2 linked regions of the Thiorhodovibrio winogradskyi genome follow. The main gene of each other region encodes a partner of the protein of the gene in region 2 in a complex. Links are inferred from orthologs where the notes say so. Each region holds a gene or a part of one and is shown on either strand. Other genes may lie near its edges.

Region 1 (16,467 bases), 3.7 Mb from region 2 along the record:
ACGAAGAGCGCACACTGGTCTACGAGATCCCCGCCACGACCGTCGCCCTGGTGCGGGGCGAGCTCTACTACAATCTGCTCTGGCCAGTCCTGGTTGAGAAATTCACCCACCTACCCAAGGAACTGACCGACCCGGTCCTGATCGCCGTGGCCGAAAACCCGATCAGCGAGGACTAGCCCCAACCCAACGCCCGGCCCTGCCGGGCGTTCTTTTGTGGGCATGCTCTCATCACCGCTTGCCCTCGCCTTCCTGCCGCTTCTGGATGTGATTGACGGTCATCTGCTGCCAAGACAGCCGTCATTGGTCCAGCACAAACAAGCCAAAGAACCGGCGCGCAGCGGCTTTTTTCATTGGGCCTGGCCGCACTTTAGGCGACAATAACCACCTCTGACAAACCTTCCGAGAGCTCACTGAACGAGGCCAATTTCCCTGAACACCCAAACCTCTCCCACCATCGAATGGCTCGGCATCGCCGCCGCCCAACCCAGCACCAAACACCGCGCAAACGCCGAGGCGCGCCAGGCCCAGCTCACCAAACCGGCAGGCTCTCTTGGCCGACTCGAGCCTCTTGCCTGCCAGCTTGCCGAACTCCAAGCACGCGAACGTCCACAAATCGAGCGCGTACAGATCGTCGTTTTCGCTGGCGATCATGGCATTGCCCGCGCTGGGGTGTCGGCCTTCCCACAAGAGGTCACCGCCGCCATGGTGCGCAACTTTGCCACCGGCGGGGCCGCCATTAGTGTACTGGCCAGGCAGCTTGGCGCGGACTTTGAAGTGGTGAACCTGGGCACTGTCATCGACCCCGGGCCTCTGCCCGGTGTGAAGGACTACCGCCTGGGCCCCGGCACCGCCAGTTTCGCTGACCGCCCGGCCATGACCGAGCATCAACTTGCCTGCGCGCTGGGAGCGGGCCGCCATGCGGTCGAACGCGCCCATCTGCAAGGATGCGAGTTGTTCATTGGCGGGGAAATGGGCATTGGCAACACCACCTCGGCCGCCGCCATCGCCTGCGCGCTGCTCGGGCAGGCAGCAGAGGTACTGGCAGGCCCGGGCACTGGACTGGACGTGGCCGGGGTTGCCAGAAAAACCGCCATTATTGCCTCCGCGCTGCGCCAGCACCGGCAAGCTTGCGCATCCCCGCTTGACACCCTGCGCTGCCTGGGCGGCTTTGAGATCGCGGCGCTGGCAGGCGCCTATGTCGCCTGCGCGCAGATCGGGCTGCCGGTGCTGATCGACGGCTTCATCAGCAGCGCTGCCGCCCTGACCGCCGCGCGCCTGTGCCCAGGCGCGGAAAAGTGGTTCCTCTTCGCCCACACCTCGGCCGAGCCGGGGCATCGCCTCATGCTAAACGCCTTGCGCGCTCAACCCTTGTTGGACATTGGCATGCGCCTGGGTGAAGGCAGCGGCGCGGCAATGGCAGTCCCCCTGCTGCGCATGGCCTGCGCGCTGCATAATGACATGGCCACCTTCGCCGAGGCGGAAGTGGCTAGCGGCCGTCAGCCGGCGGATGGCTGAGGCGAATATTGTGGCGGATGATCAGCCACCGCCCCCGGAAGCAAGGGCGTTTAAAGGCTTCACCCACAGGGCCTGCGAGTATTATCCCTGCCACCATGGGGTGCGCCGCGCCTTCAATTGCCTGTTCTGCTACTGCCCATTGATCGAGCGGGAATGCCCAGGTCCCTACCGGCTCTTCACCGATATGCGCGGCACGACACGCAAGGATTGCTCGGCCTGCCGGCTAGCCCACGATGGTATTCATCCATCCTGGGCTTTCATTCAGCGCTGGCTCGACGCTCCACCCTTTCGCGGTCAGCCACAATCGCGCGCGCGGATTCGTGCGCTGTCACAGGCCCTCCGGCAAAAACCGCGCACCCTTTGACTGGCGCACGCATCGCCAAGGCAGGCCGGCCGCACCCGAGGTATCAGACGCCAAAATACTCCCGATACCAGGCAACGAAACGTCCGACACCCTCTTCCACCGTGGTTCGCGGCTGGTAACCGGTGTCTTCGACCAACTCGGTCACATCGGCATAGGTATCTGGCACATCGCCCGGCTGCAGGGGCAGCAGATTCATGCGCGCCTTGCACCCCAGTGCCTGTTCCAGCACCTCGATATAGCGCAGCAGCTCCACCGGCTGGCTATTGCCGATGTTATACAGCCGATAAGGCGCCAGACTGGTGGCGGAATCCGGGCTTGCACCGTCCCAGTTGGGGTTCGGCTCCGGCAGGCGATCAAGCACCCGGATCACGCCTTCGACAATATCATCGATGTAGGTGAAATCCCGCCGGTGATGCCCGTGATTGAAGACATCAATGGGCTCATCCGCCAGAATCGCCCGCGTGAACTTAAACAGCGCCATGTCCGGCCGACCCCAGGGACCATAAACGGTAAAAAACCGCAGCCCGATGGTTGGCAACTGATACAAATGGCTGTAGGTATGAGCCATTAATTCATTGGCCTTCTTGCTCGCGGCATAGAGACTCAGCGGATGGTCGACATTGTCATGCACCGAGAAGGGCATGCGGGTATTGGCGCCATAGACCGAACTGCTGGAGGCATAGACCAGGTGCTCCACACCGTTGTGGCGGCAGCCCTCGAGCACATTGGCAAAGCCCAGCAGATTGCTGTCGACATAGGCCAGCGGATTATCAATTGAATAACGCACCCCGGCCTGGGCAGCAAGGTTCACCACCCGTTGCGGCCGGTGCTCGGCGAAAGCCTCGGCCATGCCAGCACGGTTTTCCAGATCAAGCCGCAGGTCGGTAAAGCCCGCATGCGCACTCAGGCGTTCCAGCCGGGCGTGCTTGAGCGCCGGATCATAGTAGTCATTCAGATTATCGATACCGACAACCTCGTCGCCGCGCTCCAGCAGCCGCAAACCCAAAGCGGCACCGATAAAGCCGGCCGCACCTGTAATCAAAACTTTCATGACTGACTTTTCCTGTTAATACGGGAGTACTTAGGGCACGAGCTGGGGCACGAATTAATAACGCGAGGCCGCCCCAATCCGACGCTCATGAATCCATTGGCATGGGGAACCAATCTTCGTCAAGAATCGTGCGCTTCCAACTCGGAGTCCGCCGCTCACATTGATAGGCCCATTTCAGCAGATGGGCCAGTAATACCGCCATCCGGCTAGCCAGTTCACGTTGTTCGCTTTTTCCCACGTCCTCGATTTCCTCGACCAGATGGGCAATGTCCAGTTGATCAAAACGTCTTGAGCGCAATAGTCCAGCCTGTTCATTCGCCCAAGCGATAATGTCAGCTTCGCAGGCGTGCATCAGTCAGCCTAGCCTCCTTTTGGTGCCATTTTTGTTGTCAGGCATTCACAACAAAGCGCTCTTCGAATCAACCCGATTGGTCTTGTCGCAGCGCCAATCGCGCCGCGCCATAGGCGGCCTGCTGTTGCGCGGCCACCTCCACCGGCACGCCGAGCAGGCGCTCGCGGATTTGCGTCCAGACGACATTGCGCGCACCGCCGCCGATGGTGAGCACTCGCCGCGGCGCCGGCGCACCGAGTTGCCGCAGGCGCTGGTAGCCGGTCTGCTCGATGCGCGCGATGCCTTCGAGCAGGCCATGCAGGAATCGCACATCCGCTGCCGGACGTGGCTGCATGCGCGGCACCAGCCTTGGATCATTGATCGGAAAGCGCTCACCGATGCCGGGCAGGGGGTAATAGTCGAGACCGCTGTCGCGGGTTGGGTCAATCCGGGCACTCAGCGCCTTAAGCACCTTGGGCTCGAAAAACTGCCGCAGCACGGCGCCTCCACTGTTGGAAGCGCCACCCAGCAGCCAGTCCGCGCCGAGGCGATGACTATAGACGCCGAACTCGGGCGCGGTCACTGGCGCCGCGGCGACCATCTTGAGCACCAATGTGCTGCCCAGGCTGGTCACCGCATCGCCTGACTGCAGCGCACCCGTGGCCAGCACCGCGGCGGTACTGTCGGTGGTGCCGGCGAGAATGCGCAGATCGGCGGGAAGGCCCGTCGCGGCGGCCACCTCGGGCGCGACCGGGCCAAGATCGGTGCCGGGCGCGAACACTTCAGGCAGACAGACCGGGGCCAGGCCGAGTTCATCCAGCCAGTCCGGCCAGCGCTGGGTGAGCGGATCAAACCCCATTTTCAGGCTATTGTTCCAGTCGCTGATGCCAAAGCATCCGCTCAGGCAGCCGCTCAGCCAGTCGGCCTGATGCAGCGCCAGGGTCGGCGCGCTTGGTTGGTGGCGAGCACGCAGCCACAAGAGCTTGGCGAGACTGGAACTGGCCCCGCGCGCCGGTGAGTCCGGCGGTGCGATAGGCTCGATGTCCGCCGCCTGGGTTCGCGCGCGGCTGTCGTCATACATGAGCGCCGGGCCGAGTGGCTGCCCCTGAGGATCACACAGCAGCACAGTCGCCGAGGTGGCATCCAGGCACAGGGCGCGGGGATGCAGGCCGCCGCACTGGCGCATCAGCGCGGACAGCACCTGTTGAACCGCCCGCCACCAATCCTGGGGATGCTGCTCGGCGCAGCCCGCGCCAACGCGCACGGAAGGCGGCAACTCGGCCTGAGCCTCGGCAAGCACGCCACCCGCGTCATCAACCGCCAGCGCCCGGCAGCCCGAGGTGCCAACATCCAGGCCGATGACATTGGCGCCAGACAGGCTCACGGCAAGCGCACCGGCTCCGGCGGCGTCCAGTCGGGCGCGCGATGCTCGGCCACCACCGTGGTATAGATGCCACCGCGGACGTTGAACTCGGCGGTCAGGCGCATGAAACGCGGGGCAATGGCGGCGACCAGATCCGTCAAAATGTGATTGGTCACCGCCTCATGGAAGTGGCCCTGATCGCGAAAGGACCAGACATACAGCTTAAGCGACTTCAGCTCCACGCAGAGCGCCTCTGGCACATAGTCGATCATCAACTCGGCAAAATCCGGCTGCCCGGTCTTGGGGCACAGACAGGTGAACTCAGGCACCTGAATGCGAATACTATAATCCCGCTCCGGCTGCGGATTAGGGAAGGTTTCGAGCCTTTTGCTTGGTTCGCTTGGCATCTGAATTATCCTCGGAATGTATTGAGCCAGTGGGAACGGCTCTCATCAAGATCTGGATCACCGCGGATCGCCTTGTTTGAATCGCGGTCATCATGGACATGCCAAGGCCGCGATCCCAGATCACCCATCAGCCTGCATTTTAGCGCGTCACCTGCGCGAGCGTGCGCTCAGGCGTTTTGCCGCCGCTGCGTGGTTCCAGCGCCAGCAACCCGCGTATTGGGGCGCGTTTTCAAGTATCCTCTCGCATTGGCCCTTGCTTGACCACCCAACCTCATGCGGCTCGAAAAGATCAAAATCGCCGGTTTCAAGTCCTTTGTCGACCCCACCACTGTGCCTTTTCCGAGCAATTTGGTCGGCATTGTGGGGCCAAACGGCTGCGGCAAGTCGAATGTGATCGACGCGGTGCGCTGGGTGATGGGCGAGAGCTCGGCCAAGATGCTGCGCGGGGAGTCCATGGCCGATGTGATTTTCAATGGCTCGACCGGGCGCAAGCCGGTGGGCATGGCGACCATTGAGTTGCTATTCGACAACAGCGACGGCGGCGCGGGCGGGGCCTTCGCCGCCTTCGGGCAGATTTCGGTCAAGCGCCAGGTGTCGCGCGATGGTCAGTCGAGCTATTTCCTGAACGGCTCGCGCTGCCGCCGGCGCGATATTCAGGATCTTTTTCTTGGCACGGGGCTTGGGCCGCGCAGTTATTCCATTATCGAACAGGGCATGATCTCGCGCTTCATCGAGGCGCGCCCGGAAGAGCTGCGGCTGTTTATCGAGGAAGCCGCTGGTATTTCCAAATACAAGGAGCGCCGGCGCGAGACCGAGAACCGCATGCGCCACACACGCGAGAACCTTGAGCGACTCGAGGACGTGCGCGATGAGGTGTCCAAGCAATTGCAGCATCTTGAGCGCCAGGCGGCCACGGCGGAGAAGTATCGCCAGCTCAAGGCGCTGGAGGAGACACTCAAGGCCCAGCTTGCCGCCCTGCATTGGCGCGATCTCGACACCGACATCAACACCCGCGAGCGCGCCCTGGCCGCCGCCGAGAACGCGCTCGAGGCCAACCGTGCCCAGCAGCGCGCCTGCGAGGCCGAGATCGAACGCCTGCGCGCCGCCCATGCCGATGCCTCCGAGCAGTTCAACCAGGTGCAGGGCCAATATTATGCCGTGGGCTCGGAGATCGCCCGGCTGGAGCAGGCCATCAGCTTCGCGCGCGAGCGCCGCGGCCGTCAGCAAACCGAGCTGGCGCGCGTCGAGCAGGAACTGACCGACGCCCAGCAGCTCGGCACGCGCGACCGCGATCGTCTCGCCGAACTCGACGCCGAGCTAACGCGCGATCAACCCGAGCTGGAACGTGCCCGCGAGCAGCTTGAAGGGCTGAGCGAGCAACTTGAACAAGCACAAGAGGTGCTCGATCGCATCCAGCGGCAATGGGATGACTGGCAAACGCGCGTCAGCGAGCCGGCGCAGCAGGCGCAGCTCGAGCGCGGGCGCATCAATCAGATCGAACAACGCCTGAACCAGGATCAGCAGCGCGCCGAGCGCTTGCAGCAAGAGTTGACGCGCCTGGACACGGCGGAGCTGCAAACCCGACTTGAACGTCTGGCCGAGCGCACCGAAGGGCTGGATGAGCGCATCAGCCTGGCCGCCGACACACAGACCCGCGCCAGCGAGCAATTGCGCGACGCCGACGAAGAGCGCCGCGCCCTGGCCGGCCGCCTGGATGCCGCGCGCACCGAACTGCAAAGCGCGCGCGGTCGCCAGTCCTCGCTCGAGGCCCTGCAGGAAAGCGCCCTGGCCAATGACGATGAGGTTCGCGCCAATTGGCTGGATCAACAGGGCCTGCTCGACGCGCCGCGCCTGATCGATCTGCTGGAAGTCGCCAGCGGCTGGGAGAACGCGGTCGAGGCCGCGCTCGGCCAGGCCCTGGGCGCTATCGGCAGCGAGGCTTTCGCGCAGCACGCCGAACTGGCCGGCGGAACTGGCCTGATGCTGTTCGACCGCACAGCGTGCGCATCGAGCGCGCCCGCCGCGAGCGATCGCCTGCTCGCGCGCATCACCAGCGACTGGCCGCTCGAGGGACTCCTCGGCCAGTATCTGTGCGCCGAGGATCTCCCCGCGGCCCTGGCCCGGCGCGAACAACTCGCCCCGGGGGAATGCCTGGTCACCCGCGACGGCACCCTGGTTGGGCGCGACTGGCTGCATGGCACGGCACCCGATGGCCCCGGCCTGGCCGGCAGCCTGGTGCGCGCCGAGGAGCTGAAAAGCCTGCAGGCCCAGACCGAGGAACTCGAGGAGGTCATCGCCGTGATGGCCGAACAGCAAAGCACCTTGGCCGAGGGGCGCGCGCAGCTTGAGCGCGAGCGCGAGGCGGCCATGAACAGCGTCACCCAGCTCAGCCGCGAACGCGCCGCCATGGACGCCGAGATCGGCGCCGGACGCGCGCGCCTGGAGCACCTGCGCGAACGTGGCGAAGCGCTGCAAAGCGAGCTGGCCGAGCTGGCCGAGACGCGCGCAACCGGGCTTGAAGACCTGGAAGAAACGCGCGAGCGCCTGAACCTCGCACTCGAGGCCAGCGAGCAGGTCGCCGCCGAGCGTGATCAGTGCGGACGCGAACGCGAGCGCCTGCGCGCCGCCCTGACCAGCGTGCGCGCCGAGGAACAGCAGGCGCGCAACCGGGTTGCCGAACTGACGCTCAGCATCGAAACCCGCCGCGCCTCGCGCGAGGCCACCCAGGCCAACCTGGAGCGCGCCGAGCAGCAGCTCAGCCAACTCGGGCACAGGCGTGATGAACTGCGCGCGGAACTCGAAGCCGCCGCCGAACCCGAGACCGAAGCACGGGAACAGCTCGACACTCAGCTTGAGCGGCGCCTGGAGGTGGAAGAGGCACTCAGCACCGCGCGCACCCAGATGGAAGAACTCAACACCGAGGTCAGGGAGCAGGAGCAGGAGCGCCATCGCCTGGAGCAGGCCAATGCAACGGCCCAGGCCGACCTGGCCGAGCGCCGGGTGCAGTTACAGGAGCGCCTGGTGCGCCGGCGCACCTTCGAGGAACAGCTCGCCAGCGACGGCAAGGAGCCGCGCGCCCTGCTCCAGGGGCTGGAGACCGGCGCCACGGCCGAGGTCTGGCAGCAGCGCCTGAGCGAGATCGGCGGCAAAATCTCGCGCCTGGGCAACATCAACCTGGCCGCCATCGATGAGTTTCAGGAGCAATCCGAGCGCATGCGCTACCTTGAGGACCAGCGCCAGGACATTCAGTCCTCGCTCGACACCCTCGAGAGCGCAATTCGCAAAATCGACCGCGAGACCCGCACCCGCTTCAAGGAGACCTACGACCGCGTCAATTCAGGCTTGCAAGCGCTGTTTCCGCGCCTGTTCGGCGGCGGCAACGCCTATCTGGAACTCACCGACGACGACCTGCTCGAAACCGGCGTCACCATCATGGCGCGCCCCCCTGGCAAGCGCAACGCCAGTATTCATTTGCTCTCCGGCGGCGAGAAGGCACTCACCGCCGTGGCCCTGGTGTTCGCCATCTTCGAACTCAACCCGGCGCCCTTCTGCCTGCTCGACGAGGTCGACGCGCCGCTCGATGATGCCAACGTTAACCGCTTCTGCCAGCTGGTGCGGGAAATGTCCGCGCGCACCCAGTTTATTTTCATTAGCCACAACAAGGTCACCATGGAGATCGCCGATCAGCTCATTGGCGTGACCATGCACGAGCCCGGCGTCTCGCGCCTGGTTTCAGTCGACATCGAGGATGCCGCGCGTTTGGCGGGAGCGGCCTGAGCACATCTGCAATTTCCCCTGTGATTGGTATACTCAGGGGTCAGAACCGGACAACACGGGATTCAAGGCTTCGATGGACGCCACCACACTGCGCATCATTCTGCTGATTGTCGGCATTGCTTTCCTGGTCGCGCTCTATATGTGGGAGCGCCACCGCAAGTTGCGTTCTGACGCCGGGCGCTTGAATGGTGCCTCGCCCAAGGTCAGGGCAAGAGAAAAACGCGAGCCCAACCTTGGCATCGGGGACGGCGAGGAGGAAGGCGACTGGCAGCCCGGGCAAGAGGCATCCGACCGGGGCGACCCTGACGACACCCCGGGCGAGGGTGATTATTCGGCCGCCACCAACGCACGCAATCCCGCCGCCACAGGCAACAACGAGAATCACGAATACCAGGAAGCTCGCACCGGGGAACTGGACCCGGCGGATATTGCTGGCATTGTCACCAATACTGAAAAGGGCCCCATCATCCAGGTCTTTGTAGTGGCGCGCGAGGGCAGTCTCTCGGGCCGCGACATTCTTGCCGCCGCCAGTCGGCATTTTCTGGTCGCCGGGAGCAAGGATATTTTTCATCGAATTGCTGACGAACCGGGGCAAACCCGTACCCTTTTTAGCATGGCCAACCTGGTTCAGCCCGGCAACTTCCCCCTCTATCCCGACCAGGACGAGGCAATGGCAGCGTTCGAGACGCGTGGCCTCGCGCTCTTTTGCCAAATGCACGGCAAGTATCAAGACATCGAGGCGCTGGATGCCATGCTGACCACGGCCAAATCCCTGGCGCGCGAGTTGACCGCCGAGGTCGAGGACGCACGGCATCGGCCGATCAGCGTCAGGCGCATTGAGAGCCTGCGCAATGCCGTGATTGACTATGCCGCCCCGCACTCCAAGGCAACTAGAGCCGATGCTGACTCCGATAAGGGTCAGAACGACCACACCGACTCATGAAAGAGACAAGCCCGACGAAGCCAGGCGAAGCACACGCAAAAGAACTCCATCGCCTACTCGAGCAACATAATTATCGCTACTTCGTCCTGGATGACCCGGAGATTCCGGACGCTGAATTCGACGCCCTGCTGCGCGAACTCCAGCAAATCGAGGAACAGCATCCCGAACTGCGCACGCCAGATTCGCCTACCCAGCGGGTTGGCGCACCACCGGCCGAGCGCTTCGCCCCGGCGGAGCATCTGGCGCCCATGCTCTCGCTCGGCAACGCCCGCACCCCTGATGATCTGCGCGACTTCGACCAGCGCATTCGGCGCGAACTCGGCCTTGAGCAAGTGCGCTATGTCGCCGAGCCCAAGCTTGACGGCCTGGCCATCAGCTTGCTTTATGAAGACGGCCTGCTGACTCGGGCCGCCACCCGGGGTGATGGGCGCACCGGCGAGGAGGTCACCGCGCAGGTCCGCACCATTGGTGCCGTCCCTCTGCGACTGCGCGGCACAGACTGGCCGCGACGGCTCGAGGTACGCGGTGAGGTGTATTTGCCCCTTGCCGGCTTCGAGGCACTCAAGCAACGCATGCTCGATCAGGGACAAACGCCCTTCAAAAACCCGCGCAATGCCGCGGCGGGGAGCCTGCGCCAACTCGATCCGTGCATCACCGCCAGCCGACCGCTGACCATGTTCTGCCATGGCTTCGGCGCTGTCGATGGGGGCGATCTTGGCGCCACCCAGAGCGCCGCGCTCGCCCGCCTGCGTGATTTTGGGCTGCGAGTCTGCCCGGAGTCGACCTGCGTCACCGGCGCCGAGGGTTGCATTGACTACCAGGGGGCCATGGCCGCGCGACGCGATGCACTCGATTACGAAATCGATGGGGTAGTGTTCAAGGTGGATGACCTGGCAGCCCAGCGACGGCTCGGCTTTCGCGCGCGCGATCCAATCTGGGCAATCGCCTTCAAATACCCGCCACGCGAAGAGCAAACCAAAGTGAGAGCGGTGGAATTTCAGGTCGGACGCACTGGTGCTGTCACCCCAGTGGCGCGGCTCGAGCCCGTGGATGTCGCTGGGGTCACCGTCTCCAACGCCACCCTGCATAATATCGATGAAGTCCACCGCAAGGACGTGCGCGCCGGCGATACCGTGATCGTGCGGCGTGCCGGTGACGTCATCCCTGAAGTCGTCGGCGTGGTCACCGCCCTGCGCCCGCCGGGAACCGAGCCGGTTGCCCTGCCATCGCACTGCCCGGTATGCGGCTCGGACGTCATCCGTGCGGAGGGCGAGGCGGTCGCCCGCTGCAGCGGCGGTCTGATCTGCTCCGCCCAACGCAAAGAGGCGCTCAAGCATTTTGCCTCGCGCCGCGCGCTCGATATCGACGGACTTGGCGACAAACTGATTGAACAACTCATTGAGCAGGATCTGGTTAAAACCCCAGCCGATCTCTTCGCGCTCAGCCCGGAGCAACTATCAAATCTTCCGCGCATGGGCGAGAAATCAGCAAAGAATCTCGTCGCCAAGCTCGACCAGAGCCGCGAGACAACCCTGGCCAGATTCATCCACGCGCTTGGTATTCGCGAAGTGGGGGAAACCATGGCCACAGCGCTAGCCATGCATTTTGGCGCACTCGAGCCCCTGATGGAGGCCGATGAAGAAGCCCTGATCGCCATTGACGGCGTGGGGCAGAGGGTCGCCCAGCATATTCGCGGCTTCTTCGCCCAGGAGCACAACCGAGAGGTGATCGCGCATTTGATCGACCCCGATGGCGCCAGACTGCACTGGCCCGATCCTCCTCGCCCAAACGCCCCCAAGGACTTACCCCTGACTGGCACAACCTTTGTCTTGACCGGCACCCTGACGCGTCCAAGAGATGACATGAAAGCAGAGTTGATTGCTCGCGGAGCCAAAGTCACGGGCGCCGTTTCATCCAACACTGACTATGTGGTCGCCGGCGAGAACCCCGGCAGCAAGGCGACCAAGGCCGCCCAGCTCGGCATCCCCGTTCTCGACGAAACCCAGCTGCGCTTACTGCTTGCCGACCCAGGTCCGAATGGCTTGCCATAATGGGCGAACTCTTCCTTGCCGAGTACCGTCCCGCCGAGCACCGCGTGGTTAGGCTCCCCTTTCGCAACGGCCAACTAGCCCCAATTCTTGCTCAACAGACGCTAACAATTCACTCTCATCATTCCCCACAATCCTCATAGGAGACTGCCGGATGCAGGACCTTAGCAAAGAACAGCAAATTTTGATCGCCATGCGCAAGACGCTGGCTGCCATCGTCAGGGACGTCACCCCGCCACCCGGCATGAAGCATCCACTCTCCGAGGGGACAATCGAGGACGTGCGTCAGTGTTTTGGACTCATTTCAGCGCGGGAAAAAGAACTGGCCGATATCGATGGCCGTGGCGGTGAGCGTCCTTACTACCCCGACCAGAAGCAACCGGCCCAAGTCATTTCAGTGGCCAACATCGGCAAGAAAACGTCCGATTTACATTGAATGACTCCACAGTGATGTTGATGCAGCTAAACAAAACCACCCGCGTGCTCCCTGTGGAAGTTCATCCTTGACAATTTGCCAAGCAGGACATGAGCAAGACCTAGTGGATTACCATTGTCCATACCAGAGCCAGAAAAAAAAAAATTGATCACCGCGATCTTTTGAGCAAAAAAAAAGCAGCGGGAACCGCTGCTTTTCGTCAATAAGACAGACTCGAGAGTCGAAGCTTTACCGAGCGCCGCGACATTCGCCTGTCATTCCCAATATGAGTCAGCCAGAAAAAGACCCGGGCTTTTACAAAGGTGGGATACCGTCGTTTAGCCAGTTAAGGTCTGTGCCGAGCAGAATAAAATGGATCAACAACCCAAGAAGAAATTGGGATGCGAAAATGGTGATGATCGCTCTGCGCGGGTCGATAATTTTCCAGATTTTATGCATGTCCAACTCCGATCAAAAGGACTGAAGCCTTCCTGAAACAGAACAGGAGGCCCTTCCCTTCGATTACAGCCAGGGACGATACATCCAGGCCAACAGATGTGCGACAACGACCAGACCGAAATAAGCGGTCATGCTGGACATGAAAATGCCGTGAAATTCTTTGGCCTCGCTCTCGCTCAGTCCCGTCATACTTTTTTCAGCCATTGCTATAGCCTCTAGTGTGTTCCTGACCTTACGGCCATCTCAGCGCTATCTTTTTTGAATGCCTGCAACTCCAGAATGGGCTGGGGCAGTGATCAAAAAAATCCTTTTGACCAACAGGCGCGGAGGCAGCAGAACCCAAGGCGCCCGGCTGCCACCGCTTACCTGTGAAGTCTAGCGCTATCAGTTGGTAGTGCGAGCCTCTGGCATCGCGGACATCTGGCCAGCAGGAGCTGCCCCAGCGCCCATGTAGGAAGTCGGAATGCCATCGTCCAACCAGTTCAGGTCGGAACCGAGCAGGATGAAATGGATCAGCAGACCCAGCACGAGTTGGAAGCCAGCGATAGCTACCAGAGTCCGGCGAGGATCAAAGAAGGTCCAGATTTTGTACATTCCGGTGAATTTGTCGTTACTCATGATCTTGTCTCCACATTTGGGTGCGGCGAATCCGGTGGGTTTGGATTTCAAAGCCGCGTAATATCACGTTTACTGTCAGCTGTCCGCTTTTCTGGCATTACAGCCAGGGACGATACATCCAAGCCAACAGATGAGCGACGACCACGAGACCAAAGTAGGCGGTCATGCTGGACATGAAGATACCGTGGAATTCTTTGGCTTCGCTGTCGGTCAAGCCAGTCATGCTCTTTTCAGCCATGGTGATTACCTCGTTGTTTCAGGTTTGGCCCAAAGGGCCTTTTCAGCCATCAATGAATTTCGGCGGTCCCTCGCCTCGATCAACCGAATCCTTAGCGTTCCGCGGGTGCCGGCGGAGCTGGCATGGGTGCGGGTTGATAACGCATCGGTGCTGGAACGTACTGCATAGGCGGTGCCGCGGTTTCGGCTGGAGCGGCTGCTTCCGTTTCGCCTTCAGCAGCCGGGGCCTCTGATGCCGCGGCAGATGCATCCGCAACCGGTGCTAGTTCAGCCTCAGCCGCGGGAGCTGCCTCTGCCGGTGCTGCCTCTGCCTCAGCCGCGGGAGCTGCCTCAGCCGGTGCTGCCTCTGCCTCAGCCGCGGGAACTGCCTCTGCCGGTGCTGCTTCAGCTTCAGCCGCGGGAGCTGCCTCAGCTGGTGCTGCTTCAGCTTCAGCCGCGGGAGCTACCTCAGCCGGTGCTGCTTCAGCTTCAGCCGCGGGAGCTACCTCAGCCGGTGCTGCTTCAGCTTCAGCCGCGGGAGCTACCTCAGCCGGTGCTGCTTCAGCTTCAGCTGCGGGAGCTGCCTCTGCTTCAGCCTCGGCAGCAGCAGGCACGCCTTCCTCAACCGGAGCTTCTTCGGCCGCCGCAGTCTCGTAGAGAGCAGGATAGGCCTTCGCCATGGGCGCTCCAAACAAGGGCTTGTAGACACCTTGGTGACAGGTCTTGCAGTTGACCTTAAAAGCGTCACCAAGAGGCCCCTTACGGGACTCTGGCAAAATCTCGCCAAGGGGCGCGACATAGTCATTGTTCATGTCGCGAACATTGCGGATTGCATACCAAGCGGTCGTCCGCTGTGGGGTGCTTTGATCCCAAGCGGTAAAGGACCGCGAGTTATGGCAATAGGTGCAGTTCACCCCAAGACCATCCATGAAGTGTCCCATCAGGCTGTAAGTCCATTCGGCCTGTTTGATCGATTTACGATTTCCCTGTGGCAGCACGGTTTGGCCAATGATGCGAATTTCTTCATCGCCCAGCAGGAAAGGTGTAAAGGGATCGAAGGGCATTGAGGTATAACCGACCGCGTATCCGATGGTGTTCTGCCCGGTTGGCGACACCATTGACGGATGATCCGGACCTGGATCCGAAACCCAGACATACTCCGGCACGGGCTTGCCACGGTGGCAGGTGTAGCAGGTCACACCGGTGTCGGCCACATGGTCTTGCCAGGTCGAGTTCACTTCACGGGTCATTTGCAGCATGCGGCGAGAAGCGATCTTGGTGTAAACACCATCGGATTCCCACTGAACGCCTTCATGGCAGTAAGTGCAGCCTTCTTCCGGCGAGACCCAGGTGGTCAGGGCCACCATGGTGCGATTGAACTCATTGACCGTCAGGTCTCCGAGCACCTGGACGTTCTTGTAAACGTCCTTGGCCAACCCGCCACCCGGCGTCGCCGCCGGAATCGCATCGGGCGTCTGATTCGCTTCGACGAGTTTTTCCAACCGATCCGGATTGAACATTTGCTGCATGGCCAGGCCGCGATAGCCGTTCTGCACGACCTCGGGCGGTGGGGCTTCGCAGCCAACGATGAACGCGGTTGCACCCAGGCTCAGGAGTGCCAGCGCTTGATGATTACGCAGTTTCATTGCGCCACCCCCTGCGTCAGATAGGGATTCTCGATGGTCAGTTCAGACGGGTAACCAGGCGCCACACCGTGCTTCACTGCCCAAAGATACCAGTTTTCTACCACGGTACCGGTCAGCAGAATACCCAGACCAGCGGTAATGACAGTGAAGACCGCGAACCACCAGGCCCAGCGATGGATGGATTCCATGCTGGCATTGAAGCCCATGCACCAGCGCCAGAACAGCATGGCACGCTCGGCCGCCGTACCGCGATCGGTAATCTGATCGATCTCGCGATCACCGCCGTAGCGCGAAACAGCCAGGATGGTGCCGCCGTGCATGGCGAAGAGCACCGCGGAGCCGTACAGGAAGGCAATCGACAACGCATGGAAGGGATTATAGTAGAAATTCCCATAGCGGATCGAAATAGCAGCCGTCCAGTCAAGATGCGGGAAGATGCCGAAAGGCGGTGCCTCACCCCAACTACCCATGAGAATCGGGCGGATAAACCCAAGCGTGAGGTAGAAAAAGATGGCGGCCGCGAAGGCCCACGCGAGATGGGTGCTCATGCCGAGATCGACCGCGCGCTTGTAGACCCGGACCCACCACAGCAGGATGGAGAGGGTCAAAAAGAACCCGGCGATGAGCCACCAGCCGCCTTCAGCAAGCGGTGGGAAGCTTAGGCCATAAGCGGGCGGTGGTGGCTCCAGAGCCAACCAGAAAAAGTTCTTGACGAACAAGATCGGGTTCCAGTCGACCGAGGCCAGCATGTTGAGCCCCATGATCTCGATGGCGATGAAGCCAGCGATCAGGGAAGCGATGCCCCAACCCCCAAGATACAGCGGACCAATCTGCGCATCGCCAATCTTGCCGATCCAGTAATTGAAGATCGGCTTGCCAAGGCGAGGCAGACTGCCCCTTGGGAGCTCGACACCAGGGTAGCCCGGTTCGCGAACCTGGACCCTCGTGAAAATGTTTTGATATTCAGGCATTTTGGTGTCCTCAGATTACCAGATTGGGAGGTTGGGCCACCACATCCACCATTCTGGCCATCCGCGCGTCCAGAAGGGACCGGTCAGCAGGATACAGACCGCACTCCAGAAAGCCGCGTTGATTGCCAGGAAGACGCCCAGGCGATGGATGCCCAGGGCACCGATGGAATACCCCACGATGTCACGGAAGACGGTGTTCTCGTGCTCACCCGTCTTCACCGCCTCGCCGTCACGCGGGTTGGTCACGGACAAAATCAGTGAGCCATGCATCGCCAGCGCCAGACAGTTGGTGAAGAAGAAGCTGATCGCCAGCATGTGCGCCGGGTTGTAATGGAAGTGAAGC
Region 2 (5,106 bases):
TGCTGAAAAACCGTGGTGCGGCCCTCGGGGTCGCGCCGGGTGACCACCTCGCCCTCGGGCTTGTGATAAGCGATGATGCGCCGACGCTTGAAGGCGTCACGCCGCAGACGCACCGCGCGCCCATCAAGCAGCACCTTGTCACCCGCGACCACGCGATCGCCGAGTTTCGCCACACGTCCGTTAACGCGCACCCGCCCTGCCGCGATCCACTCCTCGATCCGCCGCCGCGAGCCCTGACCTGCCTCGGCCAGTGCCTTCTGCAGACGCACGCCCGCGAGTGGGTTGTGCTCATCGGCGCTCATGATGGGGATTCCTCGCTGTCGGTGGCCGGCTGCCCTAATGGCTCCCCAACTGCCTCATTATCTGGCCGCGGATCAGGGTGTGGCTGCTCGCTGGCGTCTGTCTGCTCGCCCGATTCGTGCACGCCGGAGTCCAGCTCAGGCGGCGCCAACTCGGCCAGGGACGGATGCTCGCGCAATAAATCGGCTGGCTCGCGCAGGGCGGCCAGTGGGGGTAATTCGTTCAGGGATTTCAAGCCGAAATAGTCCAGAAAGGTCTTGGTGGTGGTGTAGAGCGCCGGGCGTCCCGGCACATCACGATGACCGACCACCCGCACCCAGTCGCGCTCCTGCAGGGTGCGGATGATCTGGGTGCTGACCGAAACGCCGCGAATGTCCTCGATTTCTCCGCGCGTGATGGGCTGGCGGTAGGCGATGAGCGCCAGGGTCTCAAGCAGCGCGCGTGAGTAGCGCGAGGGTTTTTCATCCCACAGGCGCGCCACCCGTGGTGACACCTCGGCGCGTACCTGGATGCGATAACCACCAGCCACCTGCATCACCTCGATACCCCGTCCGTTGTAGTCCTGCTCCAGGGCCGCCAGTGCCGCGAGCACGGCATCACGCGGGGGCTGTTCGTCCTCGCCATAGAGGGATAACAGCCGCTCGACGCTGAGCGGACCGCCCGCCGCCAACAGCGCACCTTCAACAACTTGTTTTAGATCGGGTTCGTGCGCGCTTTTGCAACCAGGCTCGGGTGCGGTCTGGGGTTCAAGCACAAAATCAGGTTCCGCCACCTTCAGGCCACTCCCGGCTCGTCGGCCGCATCCCGGGTGCGAACATGAATGGATGCAAAGGGTTCGGCCTGCACCAATTCCAGCACAGCCGTCCTAATCAATTCCAGAATCGCCAGAAAGGTCACCACCACGCCTGGGCGGCCTTCGGTCACATCAAACAGCTCAACGAAAGGCGTGAAGCCCCGCCCATGCAGGCGCTCGAGCACCATGGTCATGCGCTCGCGCAAGGACAGTGACTCTTGCGACACCCGATGCGCGGCGGACAGATCCGCGCGCTCAAGCACGGCGCGCAGGGCTGCAAGGATCTCGGACAGGTCGACCTGGGGCGGGATGCGACGCAAGTAGACAGTCGGCACCTCAATCTGGGTCTGCAACCAGTCACGCTCCAGCCGCGGCAGCTCATCGAGCTTGCGCGCCGCTTGCTGGAAGCGTTCATACTCAAGTAGGCGGCGCACCAGCTCGGCGCGTGGGTCCTCGGCCTCCTCATCCTCGGTCGCGGGACGCGGCAGCAGCATGCGCGATTTGATTTCGCACAGGAGCGCGGCCATGACCAGATATTCGGCGGCCAGATCCAGGCGCATTTCTTTCATCAACTCGACATAATCCATGTACTGTCGGGTGATGTCGGCAATGGGGATATCGAGAATATCCAAATTCTGCCGTCTGATCAGATACAACAGCAGATCGAGCGGCCCTTCGAAGGTTTCCAAAAACACCTCGAGTGCATCTGGCGGAATAAAGAGATCCTGCGGCCACTCATTGAAGGGCTGACCATGCACCAGCGCCCGCAGTGACTCGCCGGGCAACGCGACATCGGGATCGGAATCAAGAATAACATCGGCAGCCGCGACCATCGGCGACGGGCTAGTTCTGCGTCAGCGACATGGCATGGCGCACCTCGGCCATGGTCTCGCGCGCCACATCGCGCGCATGATCGCAGCCATCGTTGAGGATGGAGCGCACCAGCTCGGGTTGATGCTCAAGCTCGCGCGCCTGCTGCTGTATTGGCTCCAGCTCGGCAAGCACCGCGTCGATGATGGGGCGCTTGCACTCGATACAACCAATACTGGCGGAACGACAGCCCTCCCGCACCCAGTCCCGACGCGCATCATCGGAGTAGACCTGATGAAACTGCCAGACTGGGCAAACATCCGGATCGCCCGGGTCGGTGCGGCGCACGCGCTGGGGATCGGTTGGCATGGTGCGCAGCTTTTTTTCGATCTCCGCCGGATCATCACGCAGGCCGATGGTATTACCATAGGACTTGGACATCTTCTGGCCATCGAGCCCTGGCATTTTTGATGCCTTGGTCAGCAGCGGCTTGGGCTCGGGCAAAATCACCCGCCCGCCACCCTCGAGATAGCCGAACAACCGCTCGCGATCACCCATGGTCAAATTCGCCTGGGTCTCGAGCAGGGCGCGGGCAACCCCGAGCGCCTCCTGATCGCCCTGCTCCTGGTAGCCACGGCGCAGGTCGCTGAACAGGCGCGCGTTCTTCTTACCCATTTTGCGCACGGCTTGTTCGGCCTGTTCCTCAAAATCCGGCTCGCGACCGTAAATGTGATTGAAGCGGCGGGCAATCTCGCGCGTCATCTCGACATGGGCGACCTGATCCTCGCCCACCGGCACCAGTCCGGCGCGGTACATCAGGATATCGGCGCTTTGCAGCAGCGGATAGCCGAGAAAGCCATAAGTGGCCAGGTCTTTTTCCTTGAGCTTCTCCTGCTGGTCCTTGTAGGTCGGCACCCGCTCAAGCCAACCAAGCGGCGTGATCATGGACAGCAGCAAATGCAACTCCGCATGCTCGGGTACCCGCGACTGCACGAACAGGGTGGCGGACCCGGCATTGATGCCCGCCGCCAGCCAGTCGATCACCATCTCCCAGGTCGCCTGGGGGATATTGCCTGGCTGCTCGTAGTCCGTGGTCAGGGCATGCCAGTCGGCGACAAAGAAGAAGCAGTCATACTCATGCTGCAATTCGAGCCAATTTTTCAGCACGCCATGATAATGCCCCAGATGCAGGCGGCCGGTCGGGCGCATTCCTGAGAGCACACGCGCATGCGCGGCGGATACCGAAGACAATGTTGCTATACCTCGTGGTGATGAAAAGTGCTCGGTTAAAGCCTATGGAGCCAAATCGGTATGGACTCAAATCGATAGGAATCAAAGCGGAAAGAGCTCGCGCACGATATCGGCGCCGGGCAGCACCGATAGCACGGCTGACACCGCTGGAAGCAGGATGAGACCGAGCGCGCCGGTGAAGAGCATGAAAATCAAAATCATCAAGCCAAAGGGCTCGAGCCGACTGTAGTAAAAGGATAGGCGCGGCGGCAGAGCGGCATTCAGCACCCGCCCGCCATCGAGCGGCAGCAGGGGGAAAAGATTCAACACCATTAGTAGCAAGTTAATCAGCACCCCAGCGGCGCCCATGTAGATCAGCGGCAGCGCGATCCACTGCGAGGTTGGCAATAAAAGGGCACCGAGTTTAATCATCAGCCCCCAGATCAGGGCCATCAGCAGATTGGCTGTTGGACCAGCCACGGCTACCAGCGCCATGTCCCGACGCGGATGATGCAAATTGCGCCAGTTGACCGGCACAGGCTTGGCCCAACCGAACAAAAAGGGCGTGCCCCCCAGCGAGGAGAGCAGAAAAATGCCCAGCGGCACCGCGATGGTTCCGACCGGATCGATATGCTTGATCGGATTGAAGGTCACCCGCCCCAGCATCAGCGCCGTCTTATCGCCACGCTTGCTGGCCACCCAGCCGTGTGCTGCCTCATGCACAGTGATGGCCAAGAGCATCGGCAAGGCCAGTACGGCAATCAAAGGAATCAGTTGGTTAAGGGTATCCATTCAATTCTTCAACAGTGAGGGGAGTCGGCCGATAAGCCGGGTTCTGTCGTGGACAATCATTCATCTGGGACAGACGTCACCGTCTGCCTCATGCGACCTACCCGGGAGCCCATGCGGGCCGCATGGCGCAATCAACTCATTGATGATCGCCTGCTCCTCTATTTGGTCTTGCTCCGGGTGGGGTTTACCCTGCCACTTCTGTTACCAGAAGCGCGGTGCGCTCTTACCGCACCATTTCACCCTTACCGCCCGCCGACCAGATGACTGGCGGCGGGGTTGGCGGTATCTTTTCTGTGGCACTTTCCGTAGGCTCGCGCCCCCCAGGCGTTACCTGGCACCCTGCCCCGCGGAGCCCGGACTTTCCTCCCCCCGGCACCTTGCGAACAAGGCCCGAACAGCGATTGTCTGGCCGACTCCCACGCGCAGTCTAACCAGCCTGATCGCGGGCGCCAAGCGCCGCGCCGACTTAACCGCCAATGCGATGATGCTCAAGGCGAACGGACTGCTGTTTATACCAGGCCCAACGCTGCCGGCCAGCGGTCAAGACCCGCGGAGCTTGATCGATCAGCTCGCAGACCCGCTGGAAGCGCGAGAAGAAATCCGGCACCTCTTGCGCCAGATTGATCAGCACCTGATTCTCCACCACTGGCTCACCGTTCGGGCTGATCAGCACCGGCGTCCATTCAGCATCGACCTGACCGACTAGTCCATGCGGCACAAAAGCCTCGTCGCGAAAGGTCCACAGCAGCCGGTCAAGCGCCCGCGCTTGCGCGATATCTGGGCAGTGGACCAAGACGCGCAGCCCTTGGGTGCGGATTTTTTCAATGAGTCGGCAGGCAAAATCAAAGCGGTTGCCGCGAAAACTGGGCTCTAGGCTGTAGAAATCGACGCGCGTCATCGCATGTCCCTTGCCACCATGCCGGAGCCGGTCCGCTCGCTAGTGCACCAGCCCGGCCCGGCGGATCAGATACTCCAACAACAAGGGCACAGGGCGACCGGTCGCGCCCTTTTCCTTGCCGGTGATCCAGGCCGTACCGGCAATGTCGAGATGCGCCCAGGTAAAGTTGTTGGTGAACTTGGCCAAGAAGGCCGCCGCGGTGATGGCGCCACCATCGCGCCCGCCGATATTAGCCATGTCGGCAAAGTTGCTGTCGAGCTGGCTGTCGTAATCCTTCCACAGG

What was found.
Region 1: the proteins of Thiowin_RS04725 (region 2) and smc are in contact, whole or in part, in a crystal structure (PDB 3ZGX), measured with the Bacillus subtilis proteins. The link is inferred for Thiorhodovibrio winogradskyi from one-to-one orthologs.

The regions. Positions count from the first base shown.
Region 1 is NZ_CP121472.1:4,730,215-4,746,681, forward strand. The notes cover bases 4,993-9,008. They hold smc (chromosome segregation protein SMC), read left to right. Parts: upstream 4,993-5,304; coding sequence 5,305-8,808; downstream 8,809-9,008. Other genes in these bases: queF (preQ(1) synthase), read right to left, coding at 4,993-5,031; Thiowin_RS21800 (cell division protein ZipA), read left to right, coding at 8,882-9,008. In the rest of the region: Thiowin_RS21760 (multiheme c-type cytochrome), read left to right, coding at 1-176; cobT (nicotinate-nucleotide--dimethylbenzimidazole phosphoribosyltransferase), read left to right, coding at 454-1,515; Thiowin_RS21770 (cysteine-rich small domain-containing protein), read left to right, coding at 1,508-1,879; Thiowin_RS21775 (NAD-dependent epimerase), read right to left, coding at 1,923-2,930; Thiowin_RS21785 (FGGY-family carbohydrate kinase), read right to left, coding at 3,350-4,645; more of queF, read right to left, coding at 4,642-4,992; more of Thiowin_RS21800, read left to right, coding at 9,009-9,751; NAD-dependent DNA ligase LigA, read left to right, coding at 9,748-11,802; Thiowin_RS21810 (segregation and condensation protein A), read left to right, coding at 11,954-12,235; pufA (light-harvesting antenna LH1, alpha subunit), read right to left, coding at 12,530-12,673; pufB (light-harvesting antenna LH1, beta subunit), read right to left, coding at 12,737-12,877; pufA (light-harvesting antenna LH1, alpha subunit), read right to left, coding at 13,058-13,291; pufB (light-harvesting antenna LH1, beta subunit), read right to left, coding at 13,389-13,529; photosynthetic reaction center cytochrome PufC, read right to left, coding at 13,621-15,153; pufM (photosynthetic reaction center subunit M), read right to left, coding at 15,150-16,124; pufL (photosynthetic reaction center subunit L), read right to left, coding at 16,140-16,467. UniProt on the Bacillus subtilis protein: Required for chromosome condensation and partitioning.
Region 2 is NZ_CP121472.1:1,059,643-1,064,748, reverse strand. The notes cover bases 1-2,756. They hold Thiowin_RS04725 (segregation and condensation protein A), read right to left. Parts: upstream 1,927-2,756; coding sequence 1,075-1,926; downstream 1-1,074. Other genes in these bases: Thiowin_RS04720 (tryptophan--tRNA ligase), read right to left, coding at 1,937-2,756; scpB (SMC-Scp complex subunit ScpB), read right to left, coding at 299-1,054; rluB (23S rRNA pseudouridine(2605) synthase RluB), read right to left, coding at 1-302. Also shown: more of Thiowin_RS04720, read right to left, coding at 2,757-3,112; Thiowin_RS04715 (site-2 protease family protein), read right to left, coding at 3,236-3,925; Thiowin_RS04705 (DNA polymerase III subunit chi), read right to left, coding at 4,392-4,823; Thiowin_RS04700 (leucyl aminopeptidase), read right to left, coding at 4,863-5,106. UniProt on the Bacillus subtilis protein: Participates in chromosomal partition during cell division. May act via the formation of a condensin-like complex containing Smc and ScpB that pull DNA away from mid-cell into both cell halves.